One region of the Megasphaera vaginalis (ex Srinivasan et al. 2021) genome, then DNA from elsewhere that is predicted to be linked to it. Evidence: riboswitches for the same ligand, from Rfam matches in the RefSeq annotation. Region 1 holds a riboswitch; each other region holds the start of a gene.

The links. A riboswitch is a leader RNA that binds a small molecule or an ion and turns the genes downstream of it on or off. The one in region 1 is predicted to bind S-adenosylmethionine.
Region 2: another riboswitch for S-adenosylmethionine. It lies ahead of HMPREF1250_RS01615 (methionine ABC transporter ATP-binding protein); the one in region 1 lies ahead of HMPREF1250_RS03180 (MetQ/NlpA family ABC transporter substrate-binding protein).
Region 3: another riboswitch for S-adenosylmethionine. It lies ahead of HMPREF1250_RS02915 (branched-chain amino acid transport system II carrier protein); the one in region 1 lies ahead of HMPREF1250_RS03180 (MetQ/NlpA family ABC transporter substrate-binding protein).

The regions. Positions count from the first base shown of each region.
Region 1 covers NZ_AWXA01000011.1:2,240-4,503, reverse strand. Annotated here, with positions in the region: gene HMPREF1250_RS03185 (PhzF family phenazine biosynthesis protein) at 1-438, shown strand, start outside; gene HMPREF1250_RS03180 (MetQ/NlpA family ABC transporter substrate-binding protein) at 638-1,456, opposite strand; SAM riboswitch class I at 1,570-1,668, opposite strand; gene HMPREF1250_RS03175 (DUF445 domain-containing protein) at 1,781-2,264, opposite strand, start outside.
Region 2 covers NZ_AWXA01000007.1:85,781-88,044, reverse strand. Annotated here, with positions in the region: gene hpf (ribosome hibernation-promoting factor, HPF/YfiA family) at 151-675, opposite strand; SAM riboswitch class I at 850-945, shown strand; gene HMPREF1250_RS01615 (methionine ABC transporter ATP-binding protein) at 1,023-2,066, shown strand; gene HMPREF1250_RS01610 (methionine ABC transporter permease) at 2,047-2,264, shown strand, end outside.
Region 3 covers NZ_AWXA01000009.1:3,660-5,923, forward strand. Annotated here, with positions in the region: gene HMPREF1250_RS02905 (DNA polymerase IV) at 1-128, shown strand, start outside; gene HMPREF1250_RS02910 (hypothetical protein) at 159-446, shown strand; SAM riboswitch class I at 903-1,005, shown strand; gene HMPREF1250_RS02915 (branched-chain amino acid transport system II carrier protein) at 1,079-2,264, shown strand, end outside.

The sequences.
Region 1 (2,264 bases):
TTTCCGGCGTATGCGATGCAGCCTGTGGCCGTGACGGCGGCGATGACGGCGGCGATCGGCCGTCGGCCGTTGGCGGCGTATATGGCGCGGGATCTCGTTTGCATCATGGATGATGAAGATTTCGTTCGACAGGCGGAACCGAATCAGGAGAAGATCCGGGAACTTGACGGGTTGCTGCTGCATATTACGGCTAAAGGCCGGGATTATGATTGTGTCAGCCGCAGCTTTGCGCCGAAGCTCAAAGTGCCTGAAGATCCGGTCTGCGGTTCCGGCCACTGTCATATTTTGCCGATTTGGGCCGCGCGTGAGGGGAAGACGGCGTTGCATGCGTATCAGGCTTCCCAACGAGGCGGCGAGCTGTTTTGCCAAGTACACGGCGACCGTGTTACTTTGTCCGGATATGCCTGCCTGTATTCGACGGCAGAACTGCATGTATAGGTAAGGAAAAGGAGGGGCCCATCTGTTGCTCCTCCTTTTCCTGTGATGTGGCTGCTTTTTTTGCGCGCAAAGATGGCAGCCAGATCGGACCGGACCGACAGACGGCGTCGACCTCTTGGGAGCAGCCTGCGTATAACGGTGATCCTTGCGCGGGCTTTAAGCCAATAAAAAAACACGCTCTGCAGAGCGTGTTTTTTTATTAGAACGCCGGCAAGATGGTGCCTTGGAAGTGTTCTTCAATAAACTTTTTAATCGCTTCCGACTGATAAATGGCGACGACCTTTTTGTACGTTTCATTGTTTGCATCTTCGTCACGAACGACGATGACGTTAGCGTAAGGCGAGTTTTTGTCTTCGACGATGAGCGAGTCTTTTTGCGGATTCAGGCCTGCCGGAATCGCGTAGTTCGTATTGACGCAAGCCAGATCGGTATCGTCAAGAGAGCGGGAAATCTGGGCGGCATCCAATTCGACGAACTGCAAATTCTTCGGATTTTCGACGATATCGGTTACGGAAGCGTCAACGGAATTGCCGTTTTTCAAGGTAATCAATCTTGCCTGCTGCAGCAGAAGAAGTGCGCGCGCACCGTTTGTCGGATCGTTCGGAATGGCGACTTTGGCTCCCGGGGTGACGTCGGCAAGGGATTTGTATTTATGGGAATACGCCGCCATCGGCAAGATGATGGATTTGCCGATAGACGTTAACTTCAGCCCCTGTTTCTTGATGACATTGTCAAGGTAAGGCTGGTGCTGCATGGAGTTCATATCGAGGTCTTTGTCGGCAAGGGCTTTGTTCGGCTGGACATAGTCGTTAAATTCGACGACTTTCAGCGTAATGCCCTGTTTGGCCGCTTCCTTGGCCACTTCTTCCATTACCTCTGCATGCGGTCCTGCCGTTACGCCGACTTTGATTTCTTTTTTTGTAGTATCGGCAGTGTCGGAGCTGCCGCAGCCTGCTGCAAAGATACATGTTGCCGCAATTAGGGCGAGACTGATAACTTTTTTTACGGATACGTTCATTTGATGATTCCCCCTGTATATTATAATGATGAGTATAAATTTCAACCGGCATAGCAGCGTCTTCAAGTGACAAAAGAAAAGCCGTCATGACGATGACGGCTTGTGTATATGCTCCTTCATCTGTCGGTAAAACCGCTGGAATTAGCACCTTTCCCCGAAAGGAGGTTGCCGCAGCTTCACAGGGCCAGTCCCTCTGCTGCTCTTGATGAAAACGGTATGCAGTTGTTGAAAGTAATGATAACGCGTCGCCGCGATCTTGTCAAGAGGAAATGACAGCTCGTCGCATATGACGATTTTTCAAGACGGAAAGTCGTGGCTTTGCGGCTACGTGAAGGCCCAATTACGGATCAGCGGCACGACTAGGGGCTGATAAAGGAAATATAAGAAGGAAAAGACGCAAAAGCCTATGGATGCGCCCACAATGGCTCCGTTGATGCGGATCCACGACAAGTCTTCGCCCAGTTTGTTTTCAAGGAATTCGTTAAATTTCCGCTTGTCAAAAGTTGACAGGACGTCACGGACGGCAATGGCGATGAGACTGTGTTCGTGTTCGAGAAGAATGTTGCAGGCGCGGCAGATCTGTTCATCAAGCCAGTTTTTTACGGATTCATGGGAACGGCAATAGGCAATGTACCGAAAGAACTGCGTTTCCAACATATCCTTCAGTTCCTCCTGTCCTGTCTGACCGCTTGTAAAATAGATTTCAACAGACCCTTGGGTGGCATCTAGCCATTGTTCGAGCGGCAGGGAATCGATGAACTGGTCTTGCCAGTTCTGGACGGCGAAGGCCAATTGACCGCTCATGGAA
Region 2 (2,264 bases), on a different contig from region 1:
TCTCCTTCAATCTTACTATCTCCATCTTGCTTTCAGTATACAAGCAAAACGAAAACATAGCTAATACCTATGTCAACTATACACATATACTTAAGAAGCATGTTTTTTTGCAAAAAAAATCCCTTGCCACAAAGGCAAGGGATCAACTGCTCAGAATTCCGGCTCAATAAGTCCGTATTTACCATGTTTCCGTTTATAGACCACACTGATCGTATCCGTGTCAGAGTTGAGGAAAACGAAGAAATCATGACCGATGAGATTCATTTGCAGAATCGCTTCTTCCACATCCATCGGCCGTGCGGCAAATTTCTTGGTTCTGACAACTTCAAATTCTTCTTCCGGAGCGTCAGGACCTTCTACCAACGCGGCATGGAAGGAATCGCCCTTCATGCGGCGCGCAATTTTTGTCTTATATTTATGGATCTGACGCACGATCTTGTCAAAGCCGAGATCAATTGCGGCATACATATCGTCATTACGTTCTACAACCCGCAGCACGACGCCGTCGACCTTGACTGTAAGTTCAGCAATTTTAGTGTCTTTTTCAATAGAAAGAACGGCCTGCAAATTCACTTCGCTATCGAAATACTTGGTAACCTTTTTCTCATGCTTCAGTACGTACTCCTTTAATGCCGGAGTAATTTCAATATTCTTACCTCTTACAACTGCTGCCATAAAAATCCCTTCCTTTCATAAAGGAAATAAAGCTTGCACCGTATTTCCCCTTATATTTTATATATTCAACAGCAACATGCAAATTCCTGCTGTGAAAGTTTTGCAATAAACGGCAACTCCCGTTTGACATCATTTCCCGTTCATGATAAGATAAACGGCAACAGCATAATATACTGTTCATCCAGAGCAGCAGAGGGACTGGCCCTATGAAGCTGCGGCAACCCCCACTCGGGAAGGTGCCAATTCCATCGGAGATTCCGACAGATGACATGAGCTTAGTTCTGGTGCGCCGTCAACTGTTGACGGCTTTTTTTATTTTACAAACTGTGTTTTAAGGAGCTGATACCGTGATTATCCTGGAAAATATCACCAAAACTTACGGCGGCAAGGCGAAGGTCACCGCCTTAAACGGCATTGATCTGACGATCGAAGACGGCGAGATATTCGGCATCATCGGCAAGAGCGGCGCCGGTAAATCAACGTTGGTGCGTTGCATCAATATGCTGGAAAAACCGACGAGCGGCAAAGTCATTATCAATACCAAAGAGCTGACGGCAATGAACGACAGCCAGTTGCGCCGGGAAAGAAAAAACATCGGCATGATCTTTCAACATTTTAATCTCCTGTCTTCACGTACGGTTTTTGACAACATTGCTTTCCCCCTCGAATTGATCGGAGCCTCAAAAGAGGTGATCAAAAAAAAGGTCGATGAATTGCTTGATCTCGTAGACCTGACGGACCGCCAATACAATTATCCGTCCCAATTATCTGGCGGCCAGAAACAACGCGTCGGCATCGCCCGGGCCCTGGCCAGCGATCCGAAAATTCTCCTCTGCGATGAAGCCACATCGGCCCTCGATCCGCAAACGACGAAATCGATCCTCGACTTGTTGAAGAATATCAACAAAAGCCTGAACCTTACGATTGTCCTGATCACGCATGAAATGGCGGTCATTAAAGAAATCTGTGACCGCGTCGCCGTTATCGAAGGCGGCGTTATTAAAGAGCAAGGGCGGGTTGTCGATATTTTTACGGCCCCGCAATCACAAACGATGCAGGACTTCGTCAAATCCGTTATCAATACGGAAATCCCCGAGGGAATCCGTAAAATGGGCATCAGCGACCAACCGGCGCCTGACCGCAATATGCTCGTGCGCCTTCGCTTCAAAGGCGAGATTACGAAAGATCCGGTCGTGATGAATATCGCCAAAAAATCAAATGCCGCCGTCAGCGTCCTCTACGGCGACATCGACTATATCCAGGACGAGCCCTTCGGGTATCTCGTCATCGTCATTATGGGCGACATGGAAACACAAACGGCAGCATTTTCATACATCAAGGAATTACCCATTGAAAGCGAGGTTTTAGGTTATGTCCCCGGAAATCATTAAATTACTGACGCAAGGCATAGAAGAAACGGTATTCATGGTTTGTGTAGCGACGTTCATCGGCTCTTTGATCGGCATCCCTCTCGGCGTCACCTTGGTCACTTCATCGAAAGGCCATATTCTGGAAAACAGTTTCATCAATCGTATTCTCGGCACTGTCGTCAATATTGTCCGTTCCGTGCCGTTTATTATTCTTATGGT
Region 3 (2,264 bases), on a different contig from region 1:
CTGACGATGCGGAAACACAGGAAAAGGTGACGGCGGCGATCGACAGACTGCAGGAACGGTTCGGCAGACAAGCGATCATGAAGGGGTTTCTTTGGGAATTATCACAAGATAGAGAGACGAGAAAATAAACAGTCAGCAACTGAAGGAGGTTTTTTACGATGGCCATATACAAAATAGCTGCGCATACGGGAACGAATGATAACGGGTATATTCAATACGATGCAGATACACGGACCGTACAGGTTCATCTTTGTAATGACGAGATCAACCGAAAGGTTTACGAGTACCTGACGACCTGCCAGACGCTTCACAACTATGTCGATCTGTCTTTTTTCGAGACGATCAAAGAACGGCCTGTCGCCAGTTGGGAAACGATGCGATTGGCGCTGGCGAAGGTCTGGATGGAACTGGGTGTGCATATTGATTGGAGCCGCAAGGTAGATTGATTCTTTTCGTCATATGCCATATGTTATGCACAAATTACATACAATCTTGGCGCCTGTCTGTGTATAGTCTTTAAATGCCCTGTTTTTCGCCGCTTTTTCTCCTTCTTTTCGAGACGAGATACCGCTTAAATTGTGGATAACTCAGATATCTCCAGGCGGAAAGAGCCGTGGCTTATCTCCTGCTATTCGCATATTGGAGAGGATAAGGCGGAATCTTGACGGGAGGCGAAATGGCTGTGTACAGGTGTTGTGATTTTGTGTATAAGTTATCCTGAAAAGGGTAAAATTTGTGTGAAGAATTGTACAAATGGCGTAATTACGCCATTTTTTACAGATGTTTTGAGCCGGTTGTCCACATTTTGGTCATGGGAAACGGCTGGTGCGAGAACGTGCACGGAAAAGGATAGGCTTGACGGGGGAGTATTTTCGGTATATAGTGAAGAAGTCTCATTACAATATGCATCTAGAGCAGCTGAGGGACTGGCCCGACGACGCTGCGGCAACCTTCCGGAAGGAAAGGTGCCAATTCCAGCGCCACGGTGATGGCGACAGATGACAATAGGGGTTTTGCAGGTGCGTCATCGTTATGATGACGCATTTTTTTGTGCAATCATTCGTTAGGGGGAATCGTCATGATTGAAACGAAAACACTTGCCGGCCGAACGGTGCGGCTACGAGACGTTTTTATTCTCGGATTTGCTTTTTTTGCGACGTACTTCGGCGCCGGCAATCTTATTTTTCCGCCGCAGTTGGGCTTGAGCAGCGGGACCGCTTTTCTTCCGGCACTGCTCGGGCTGTCCTTGTCAGGCATTCTGTTGCCTGTGTTTGCGCTTCTGGTTATTAACCGGTGCGGTGATGTGCGGCGTCTTACGGCACATGTCGGCAAGCACACGTATCATATCTTATTAACGTTGCTAATGATTATCTGTACCTTTGTTTCCATTCCGCGGACTTGCGCGACGGCCGTTCAGCTTGGCGTACAGGGGAATTTTCCCGATCTGCCTTTTACTGCCGGCGTGCTGATTTATTTTGCCGTCGCCTATTTTTTTACCTTTGATGAAGGCAGCGTTTTTGATAAGATGGGCAAATATTTGACTCCGATATTGGCGTTGATCCTCATTGTTGTCGGTGCGGCTGGCATCTTTTTTCCCTTGGGGACGCCGGCAGATCCCGTTGTGGAGAATGCTTTTGTCAATGCTTTCTTGGGCGGATATAATACCGGTGACGTTCTGGTCAGCTTCATCATGGCTTCCTTGTTTATCGGTGCCGTCGAGGCCAAGGGGTATACGACGCGGAAATCGCGCAATGAAGCGATGGTGTTGTGCGGCCTGATTACGGTTATTCTGCTTCTGGTTATTTATGGCAGTCTTCTTTATATGGGGGCCTGTGTCAGCGGAGATTATGAACAGTCCCTTGGCCGTGCCGCGTTACTTGTCGCCATTATTCAGCGCGTCGGCGGCTGGGTCATGATACCTATGGGAATAGCTGTCGTTCTCGCCTGTCTGACGACGGCTGTAGGGCAAATTGCGGCTGTCGCCAATTTTTTCAGCGCGCTGTCGGCGGGAAGAGTGTCGTATCGTTTTTTCGTTATCGTGACGGCGGCGGTATCGGCGGCAACGGCGCTTTTGGGCGTTGACGGCATCGTTACGTATATCGGGTGGATCTACAGCATTTCCTATCCGCCCGTACTGGCATTAATGGTCTTGGGGACGTTTGCCAAGGTCATTCCCAATGACGGTGCATATAGAGGGGCGACCTATTTGGTCGTTATCTATGCGTTGCTTGAAGCGTTGCCGGGCCTTAGCGGCATGGCAGCTG